3 regions of the Streptomyces sp. SAS_270 genome follow, and region 3 is predicted to be linked to each of the others. Evidence: riboswitches for the same ligand, from Rfam matches in the RefSeq annotation. Region 3 holds a riboswitch; each other region holds the start of a gene.
What was found. Region 3 has a riboswitch for S-adenosylmethionine ahead of thrC (threonine synthase). Riboswitches for the same ligand answer to the same signal wherever they lie in the genome.

Region 1 (3,250 bases), on a different contig from region 3:
GATCCCCGGCGTCGAGGCCACCGACACCCACGTCGCGTTCCGTACGTACTCCCAGCACGACCTGGAGGCGGCGTTCGCGATCGGTCTGGACTCCTGACCTGCTGAACACCGCCTCACAAAGGCTCAGACCGCCGGCACGCAGCGCCCGCCCTCGGTCCGGTACTGCCACCGCGCACCGTCGCGGACCAGCTCCTTCACCGCGCGCACGAAACGCTCCACGTGCTCGTCGGGCGTACCGGCACCGAAGCTGACGCGGATGGCGTTGAGGGACTTCTCCCCGGGCGCCGCCTCGGGGGCACCGCACTCGCCCTGGGTCCCGGGGTCGCTGCCCAGCAGGGTGCGGACCAGCGGGTGCGCGCAGAACAGGCCGTCGCGGACGCCGATGCCGTACTCGGCGGAGAGCGCGGCGGCGAAGTGCGAGCTGTTCCAGCCCTCGACGACGAAGGAGAGGACACCGACGCGCGGGGCGTCGTCGCCGAACAGCGAGAGCACACGCACCTCGGGGACCTCGGCGAGGCCCTCGCGGACCGTGTCGATCAGCTGCTGCTCGCGGGCGACCAGTGTGTCGAAGCCGGCCTCGGTCAGGGCCTTGCAGGCCGACGCGATGGAGTAGACGCCGATGACGTTCGGGGAACCGGCCTCGTGGCGGGCGGCCGTGTCGTGCCACTCGACGTCCACTCCCCCGTCCTCGCGCCGCGCGACCTTGCGGCTGGCGCCGCCGCCCGCGAGGTACGGCTCGGCAGCACGCAGCCAGTCGGAGCGGCCGGCGAGGACGCCGGAGCCGAAGGGCGCGTACAGCTTGTGCCCGGAGAAGGCGACCCAGTCGACGTCGAGGTCCTGCACGGACACCGGGTGGTGCGGGGCGAGCTGCGCGGCGTCCAGGACGATGCGGGAGCCGTGCGCGTGGGCGGCGGCGGCCAGCTCACGCACCGGCCACAGCTCACCGGTGACGTTCGAGGCGCCGGTGACGCAGACGAGGGCCGGGCCGTAGGGGTCGCGGTCGGCGAGGGCGCGCTCCAGGGTGGCGACGGCCTCGCCGGGGGTGCGCGGGGCGTTCAGGTAAGTCACCCGGGCGTCCCGCCAGGGCAGCAGCGAGGCGTGGTGCTCGGTCTCGAAGACGAAGACCTGGCAGTCGGCCGGGAGAGCGGCGGCGAGCAGGTTGAGGGAGTCGGTGGTGGACCGGGTGAAGACGACCTGGTCGTCCTCACGACAGTCCAGGAACTCGGCGACGGTCACGCGGGCGTTCTCGAACAGGTCGGTGGACAGCTGCGAGAGGTACCCGGCGCCACGGTGCACGCTGCCGTAGTAGGGGGCGTACGCGGCGACGTCGTCCCACACCCGCTGGAGTGCCGGGGCGCTGGCCGCGTAGTCGAGGGCGGCGTAGGTGACCTCGCCACCGGTGACGAGCGGGACGGTCACATCCCGGCCCAGAACGGGCAGAGGGGTACAAAGGGTCTGGTCGGCGGCAGCGGTGGAGACAGACATGGCGAACTCCCGTGAGAGGCAGGCGCGGGGGTCTGGGGGTATCCCCCAGAAAGGCACAGCGCTGCGCGAGCACCCGTCGACGGGTATGGCTCAGCGCAGGAGGAGGTGAAAAGAAGGGTGCGGAAAAGGGGCTTCGAAAAGCCCTATCGCATTCGCTTGCTCACGAGACTGCTCCCTTGAGGACCAGGACCCCAGGGATGCGCCACTCGAAATGAGTGCGCAGGGGTCCGCGCTTGCCGTAGACCTCGCTGCCTACGGCCTGGTCTTCACCCGGGGCACCCCGCCACGGACGGAGGGTTGCCGGACAGTCGGCCGGGGCCTCATGACTGTCGCTCATGACCTGGTACAGCATCTTGCCACACGATCTTCGACGCGCAAGGCGCAGTCCAGGATCCGGACTGCGCCTCGCGTCACATCACGTACGGCTCAGGCGTTGCTGGCCGCCACCCACCGCTCCAGGACCCGCTTGGCGGCCCCGGAGTCGATGGCCTCGGCCGCCTTCTCCATTCCGGCGCGCAGCTGGTCCGCGAGGGTTCCGTCGCCCGGCGAGAGAGCCACCAGCGCGGCCGCCGAGTTCAGCAGCACCGCGTCCCGTACGGGGCCGGTCTCGCCGTTCAGCAGCCGTCGGGCGACCTCCGCGTTGTACGAGGGGTCGCCGCCGCCGAGCGCCTCGACGGGGACGAGGGCGAGGCCGGTGTCGCGCGGGTCGAAGGACTCCTCGCGCACCTTGCCGTCCCTGACTACCCAGACGTGGGAGGTGGCGGTGGTCGTCAGCTCGTCCAGGCCGTCGTCACCCCGGAAGACGAGCGAGGAGTTGCCGCGCTCGGCGAGGACGCCGGCCACGATGGGCGCCATACGGGGGTCCGCGACGCCGACGGCCTGCGCCTTCACCCGGGCGGGGTTGGTGAGCGGGCCAAGGGCGTTGAACGTCGTACGGATGCCCAACTGGCCGCGTGCGGCGGCCACATGACGCAGCGCCGGATGGAACTTCACGGCGAAGCAGAAGGTGATCCCGGCCTCCTCGGCGACCTCGGCGACCCGCTTCACGCTCAGGTTCAGGTTGACGCCGAGCTTCTCCAGTACGTCGGAGGAGCCGGACGCGGAGGACGCGGCGCGGTTGCCGTGCTTGACGACCTTGGCGCCCGTGCCGGCCACGACGATCGCCGACATGGTGGAGATGTTGACGGTCTTTGCGCCGTCGCCCCCCGTTCCGACGATGTCGACGGTCTCGCCCGGCACCTCGATCACGTTCGCGTGCTCGTACATCGTCCGGACGAGCCCGGTGATCTCCTCGACGGTCTCGCCCTTGGCGCGCAGCGCGACCATGAAGCCGGCGATCTGGGCGTCGGTCGCCTCACCGCGCAGGATGCGGTCCATCGCCCAGGCGGTGTGGTCCGCGCTCTGGTCACGGCCGTCGAGGAGGCCGTTCAGCACCTCGGGCCAGGAACGGCCCGCCGCGATATCGCCTCCAGCGGGGGTCACAGCACTCATTGCCGCTCCTGGGTTCGTAGACACGTACAAGCTGGGTCCACCCTATCCAGGGCCGCGGACGGCAAAGAGCCCCGTCCATGAACTGGACGGGGCTCCTGCCGTGGCGATCAGTACCGCTGGGCGGGGATCAGTGGTGGCCGTGGCCGCTCGTGATCTCCTTGTACTCCTCGACGGTGGGCTTGGGGATCTGGTTGTTCTCCCCGTAGTAGCCCTTGCTGAGCTTGGCGCGCAGCTTCTGCGTGCCGCTCACCTTGCGCTCGACACCGTTCTCGTC
Region 2 (3,250 bases), on a different contig from region 3:
GGGTGGGCATGGCCGTTCCTTGTCGCTGGAGATGATGAGGGTGACGTGGGGGGACGTCTACGGGGGGCGGCGGTCAGAGGACCTTGCTGAGGAAGTCCCTGGTCCGTTCGTGCCGCGGCTTGTCGAGGACCTCGGAGGGCGGGCCCTGCTCGATGATCTTGCCGCCGTCGATGAAGACGACCCGGTCGGCGATCTCGCGGGCGAAGCCGATCTCGTGGGTGACGATGACGAGGGTGGTGCCGCTGGTCGCCAGGTCCTTGATGACGGCGAGGACCTCGCCGACCAGTTCGGGGTCGAGGGCGGAGGTGGGCTCGTCGAAGAGGATGACGCCGGGGCGTAGGGCGAGGGCGCGGGCGATGGCGACGCGCTGCTGCTGGCCGCCGGAGAGCTGGCGCGGGTAGGCGCCGGTCTTGTCGGCGAGGCCGACGCGGCCGAGCAGTTCGCGGGCGAGCTCCTGGGACTCGGACTTGCTGAGCCTGCCGGTGGCAACGGGGGCGGCGGCCACGTTGTCCAGGACGGTCAGGTGCGGGAAGAGGTTGAAGTTCTGGAAGACGAAGCCGATGCGGCCGCGCTGGGTGAGGATGGCCCGCTCGCTCAGCTCCTTGAGCTGCTCGCCGTGCCGCTTCACGCCGATCGGTTCGCCGTTGATGCTGACGTAGCCGATCTCGGGCTTCTCCAGGTGGTTGATGACCCGCAGCAGGGTGGACTTGCCGGAGCCGGACGGGCCGAGGATGACGGTGACCTCGCCGGGGCGGACGGTCAGGTCGACGCCGTCCAGCACTCGGTGAGTGCCGTACCACTTGTGCACGTCGTGGACCTCGACGGTGGCGGCCTCGGCGTCCGCCAGGGCTTCGAGCGTCTTGGCGGTCATACGGCGGCCTCCCGGCGGATGCGGGCCCGCAGGTCGGTGAGACCGGTGCGGAGCTTCTGCAACGGGGTCGGCGGCAGGGCGCGGGTGGCACCGCGGGCGTAGTACCGCTCGACGTAGAACTGGACGACGGAGACGACGCTGGTCAGGATCAGATACCAGACGGTGACGACCAGCAGCAGCGGCACGATGTCGCCGGGGTAGGTGGAGCCCATGGTCTGCGCGGAGCCGAACAGGTCGAGCAGGGAGACGTAGAAGACCAGCGAGGTGCCCTTGATCAGGCCGATGAGCTGGTTGACGTAGTTCGGGACGATGGACCGCAGGGCCTGCGGAAAGACGATCCTGCGGAACTGGTAGCCCTTGGGCAGGCCGAGCGCAGCCGCCGCCTCGTGCTGGCCCTGGTCGACGGAGAGGATGCCGCCGCGGACGACCTCGGCCGCGTAGGCGGCCTCGTTGAGGCTGAGGCCGATGACGGCGACGACCATGTCGGTGGCGAGTCTCGACTCGTCGAAGGAGAAGAAGGCCGGCCCGAAGGGAACACCGATACTCACCGTCTTGTACAGGGCACTGAAGTTGTAGAGGAAGATCAGCACCACGATAAGCGGGACGGAGCGCAGCGCCCACACGTAGGTCCAGCTGACCGCGCGCAGCACGGGGCTCTTCGACAGCCGGGCCAGGGCGAGCACGATGCCGCCGATCAGGCCCAACACCGCGCTGTACGCGGCGACTTCGAGGGTGATCACGAGGCCGTCGAGGATGGTGGGCCGCAGGAACCAGTAGCTCCAGCGGTCCCACTGGTAGAAGGGGTTGGTGACCAGTCCGTGCACGAACTGGGCGATCAGGACCAGGACGACCGCGGTGGCGATCCAGCGCCCTGGCCGCCGCAGCGGCAGAACGCGCTGGGCAGTGAGGGCTTTCGACGGTTCGTCGGCGGTCGGCGCCTCGGGACGGGTGATGGTGGCACCAGGGGGTTCACTCATGGTGGGCTCCGGCTGGGTGGGTACACCCGGGAAGCGCGGCGGCATGCGGGGGCGCACACGACGGCGAGGTACCGGGGGCGGGGAGGACAACGGCACACCGCAGAGGCGGTGTTCGTCAGGGAGTGCGGGGGCTGCGGGGAGGTGTCAGCCCCGACAGCGGGCACAGCCCGGTGCGGTACACAGTGCGCTGTTCACGCGGAGCAGATCGACAGCGCGATCGGCGACGAACACGTTCGCGTACGACCGCACGCAGCCCTGGGAGCGGCGTGCGGCCGTCCTGGGAGCTGCGTACATGGCGTCACCGTCACTGTTCCGGCCCTGTGGGCCTCGCGCTTACCGAAACTTCTTCGGTCCGGTCGTCACCTGGGGCACCCCACCGCGGTGCGAGGGTTGCCGGTCAGCTAGCCAGGGCTTGTCGCTGACGCTCATGACCGTTCTGAGCCGTAGTTAAGACAATTGCCTGAACGAATGTCAACGCCGGTCCACCAGGTGGAACGGCTAACGGGCTGAGTGTGCCGCCCAGTCCAGGATCTGGACGGCTGCACCGGCGGCCTCCAGGCCATGGCAGCGGGCGTGGTGACGGCGTTCGATGCCCCCGAGGTCAAGGTGGCCGCCGAAGGCCGGATGCGCGGCCATGCGGCGGGCGTAGGCCCACAGGGTCGGATGGTCGGCGATGCGCTGGACGGCACAGGCGTCGAGGTGGTTGCGGTGCACCGTGTCGAGTTGGACCAGCGCGACCCACAACTCGACGTCAGCGGCGGTGATTTCGTCGCTGATCAGGTACGTACGTCCTTCGAGCCAGCGTTCCAGGGCGCCGAGCGTTTCCAGCAGCGTGGTCAGTTCCACGTCACGTTCCACCGGCCCGCCACCGGCCGATCCCGCGCGCTGTGCGGCCTGTTCGATGCCCTGCGCGCACATCCGCTCGACCGCCTCGATCTCCGACTCCGCGCCGCACGGGTAGAGCGAGAGACGGTCACCGCCGAAGCGGCGGTCGAGGTCGCGCATGATGTCCGGGGCATAGGTGCTGACGATCCGTCCGGACCAGTCGTCGCTGAGCACCGGCGCGACGGCCGGACCGGTGTAGCGGTGGGCGCTGGCCTCGTACAGCGACCGCAAGGCCGAGTGGCCGCCCTCGGGACTGTCGGGGACGGCCGGCAGGAAGGTGGCCGGACAGACGGTGTCCAGGCCGAGCAGGCTGTGGGTGATGGCGATGCGCAGGCCGTCGGGACAGGCGGTCGACAGATGGAGGCGGTAGCGGCCCGGAACTGCGTAGTGGCCGCTGCGTGCGTCCCGGCCGATGCGGCCCCGGAAGACGGGCGCGGCTCGGTCGGAGGCGTGGGCGGCCAGCGGTGTCACGGTCATGACTCTCCCCGGGAGCGGGCGCGGACGTACGCGCGGCGGA
Region 3 (3,250 bases):
GCTCATGATGCGAGGCCAGCCTCTCGGAAGGAGTCCAGGTTCGGGCGGATGGTCGCGGTCAGGCCGGTGCCGGCCACCGCGTCCAGGGTCTTGAGGCCGTCGCCGGTGTTCAGCACGACGGTGGTCAGGGTCGGGTCGAGCAGACCGTTCTCGATCAGCTTCTTCGCGACACCCACCGTCACGCCACCCGCCGTCTCGGCGAAGATGCCCTCCGTCCGCGCGAGCAGCTTGATCGCGTCCACGACCTGCTCGTCGTTCACATCCTCCACCGCACCGCCGGTACGGCGCGCGATGTCGAGCACGTACGGCCCGTCGGCCGGGTTGCCGATGGCGAGCGACTTGGCGATGGTGTTCGGCTTCTGCGGGCGTACGACGTCGTGGCCGGCCTTGTAGGCGACGGACACCGGCGAGCAGCCCTCGGCCTGGGCGCCGAAGATCTTGTACGGCTTGTCCTCGACGAGGCCGAGCTTGATCAGCTCCTGCAGCCCCTTGTCGATCTTCGTGAGCTGGGAGCCGGAGGCGATGGGCACCACGAGCTGGTCGGGCAGCTGCCAGCCGAGCTGCTCGCAGATCTCGTACGCCAGGGTCTTGCTGCCCTCCGCGTAGTACGGGCGCAGGTTGACGTTGACGAAGCCCCAGCCCTCGCCGGCCGGGTCGCCGATCAGCTCGGAGCAGAAGCGGTTCACGTCGTCGTAGTTGCCCTCGATGCCGACGAGCTCGCCGCCGTAGATCGCGGCCATGACGACCTTGCCCTGCTCCAGGTCGTGCGGGATGAACACGCAGGAGCGGAAACCGGCCCGGGCGGCGGCGGCGCCGACGGCGCCGGCCAGGTTGCCCGTGGAGGAGCAGGAGAGGGTGGTGAAGTCGAACGCGCGCGCCGCCTCGATGGCCTGCGCGACGACGCGGTCCTTGAAGGAGTGCGTCGGGTTGCCGGAGTCGTCCTTCACGAACAGCTTGCCGGCGTCGACGCCCAGCTCGCGGGCCAGGTTGTCGGCCTGGACGAGCTTGGTCCAGCCCGGGTTGATGTTCGGCTTCTCCGCCACGTCGGCCGGGACGGGAAGCAGCGGCGCGTAGCGCCAGATGTTCGCGGGGCCGGCCTCGATACGCTTGCGGAGTTCTTCGGTGTCGTAGGCCGAGAAGTCGTACGCGATCTCGAGGGGGCCGAAACACTCCTCGCAGGCGAAGACCGGGCCGAGGGGCACACGGTGTCCGCACTCGCGGCAGGAGAGCGCCGCGGCGGGACCCAGATCGACGGAGTTCGTGGTGCCTGCAGTGGTGATCGTGGTGTCTACATCAGTCTGCGCAGCCATGGAGGCGAGGCCCTTTCTCCTCATCTTCCTCACGGCGCACTTCGCCGTGAGACGGATTTGGCACCTTCCCTAGTCGGGAGCCTCGCTGCGACGACGTCGATGACGTGCATGTCGTACGAGAACCGACTGGAGGGTTGCCGGGGCTTCAACGGGCCGTATCCCTCTGCCCCTCTGGATGAGCGGTATTCGATTGTTGATCTCTGCTACGCGGTGGCGACCCCCGACATGCGATGGTCATCCGCGTTGTTCAAGACTGTAACCGAAGGCCAGGACAGTTGAGATAGTCGTCCGAACCGCGAGATGGATCACATGGTCGAGGGATCATGGGGTCAGACAGTGAGGAGCCGCAGACTGTGCTGGAAGAAGTCGAGCGGTGGCTGAGTACCCGCTCCTGGTCCGTTTCCGACCGCCCGCTGCACCGGCTCGTCGCCGCGAAGCGCGCCACGAACTCCTCGGTGAGCGTCGTGCTGCCCGCGCTGAACGAGGAGGAGACGGTCGGTGAGATCGTCGCCGTCATCCGCCATGACCTGATGCACCAGGTGCCCCTCGTCGACGAGATCGTCGTCGTCGACTCCGGCTCGACGGACCGCACCTCCGCGGTCGCCGCCGCCGCGGGGGCCCGGGTGGTGCACCGGGACGAGATACTCCCGCGCATTCCGGCCGTGCCCGGCAAGGGCGAGGTCCTGTGGCGGTCGCTGCTGGTGACCGGTGGGGACATCGTCTGCTTCATCGACGCGGACCTGAAGGAGTTCTCGTCGGACTTCGTGTCGGGGATCGTCGGGCCGCTGCTCACCGAGCCCGGCGTGGACCTCGTCAAGGCGATGTACGACCGTCCGCTGGGCTCTGCCGCAGGTCAGGGCGGCCGGGTCACGGAACTCATGGCGCGCCCGCTGCTGAACATGCACTGGCCGCAGCTGGCCGGCTTCGTCCAGCCGCTCGGCGGGGAGTACGCCGCCCGCCGCTCCCTGCTGGAACAGCTGCCGTTCCCCGTCGGGTACGGGGTGGAGCTGGGCATGCTGGTCGACGCGCTGCATCTGGTGGGGTTGGACGCGCTGGCCCAGGTGGACGTGGGTGTGCGCAAGCACCGCCACCAGGACGGACAGGCGCTGGGCCGCATGGCCGCCGCGATCTACCGCACGGCGCAGCTGCGGCTGGCCCGCGGGCATCTGATCCGCCCGTCCCTCACCCAGTTCGAGCGGGGCAGGGAAGGCTTCGAGCCGCGCACGCACTCGGTCGACACCGAGGAGCGGCCGCCGATGGCGGACATCGCGGAGTACCAGTCACGCAGAGTGGCGTGATCGGGCGGTTGTATACGTCCTGCCGTACCGCTTCCGTACGTTTGAGCGTTTCCGAGCCGGGCTAGGTTGAGGCGTATGGCTTCTGCGCACGGTGCTCATCGGATTCTCGTCGCGTCCAACCGGGGCCCGGTCTCGTACTCGCTGGACGAGACCGGGGAACTCACCCCCAGGCGCGGTGGGGGCGGGCTGGTCTCCGGGCTCTCGGCGATCGGGCCGGACGCGGGCGCCCTGTGGGTGTGCTCGGCTCTCGGTGACGGGGACCGCGAGGCGGTGCGGCGCGGGGTCGGCGAGGACGGCGTACGGATGCTGGACATCGACGCCGACGTGCACGCGGACGCGTACAACGGCATCGCGAACTCGGTGCTGTGGTTCGTCCACCACCTGCTGTACCAGACGCCGCTGGAGCCCGTCTTCGACGCGGAGTTCCGGCGGCAGTGGGCGTCGTACGAGACGTACAACCGGGCGTTCGCCGAGGCGCTGGCCGACGAGGCGGCCGAGGGCGCGGCGGTGCTCGTGCAGGACTACCACCTGACGCTGGTCCCCGGGATGCTGCGCGAACTGCGCCCCGACCTCAGGATCGGTCACTTCTCCCACACCCCTTGGGCGCCGGTCGACTACTTCCGCATGCTCCCCGACGACATC

Region 1: another riboswitch for S-adenosylmethionine. It lies ahead of ACN6LB_RS11870 (aminotransferase class V-fold PLP-dependent enzyme); the one in region 3 lies ahead of thrC (threonine synthase).
Region 2: another riboswitch for S-adenosylmethionine. It lies ahead of ACN6LB_RS39545 (amino acid ABC transporter permease); the one in region 3 lies ahead of thrC (threonine synthase).

Annotation. Positions count from the first base shown of each region.
Region 1 covers NZ_JBMNDS010000013.1:59,668-62,917, reverse strand. The annotation lists gene ACN6LB_RS11875 (Lrp/AsnC family transcriptional regulator) at 1-97, shown strand, start outside; gene ACN6LB_RS11870 (aminotransferase class V-fold PLP-dependent enzyme) at 124-1,485, opposite strand; SAM riboswitch class IV at 1,710-1,826, opposite strand; gene trpD (anthranilate phosphoribosyltransferase) at 1,912-2,976, opposite strand; gene qcrB (cytochrome bc1 complex cytochrome b subunit) at 3,104-3,250, opposite strand, start outside.
Region 2 covers NZ_JBMNDS010000094.1:34,453-37,702, reverse strand. The annotation lists gene ACN6LB_RS39555 (transporter substrate-binding domain-containing protein) at 1-10, opposite strand, end outside; gene ACN6LB_RS39550 (amino acid ABC transporter ATP-binding protein) at 74-871, opposite strand; gene ACN6LB_RS39545 (amino acid ABC transporter permease) at 868-1,848, opposite strand; SAM riboswitch class IV at 2,173-2,281, opposite strand; gene ACN6LB_RS39540 (glutathione S-transferase C-terminal domain-containing protein) at 2,347-3,210, opposite strand.
Region 3 covers NZ_JBMNDS010000001.1:141,903-145,152, reverse strand. The annotation lists gene ACN6LB_RS00760 (MoaD/ThiS family protein) at 1-6, opposite strand, end outside; gene thrC (threonine synthase) at 3-1,310, opposite strand; SAM riboswitch class I at 1,328-1,492, opposite strand; gene ACN6LB_RS00750 (glucosyl-3-phosphoglycerate synthase) at 1,664-2,608, shown strand; gene ACN6LB_RS00745 (alpha,alpha-trehalose-phosphate synthase (UDP-forming)) at 2,684-3,250, shown strand, end outside.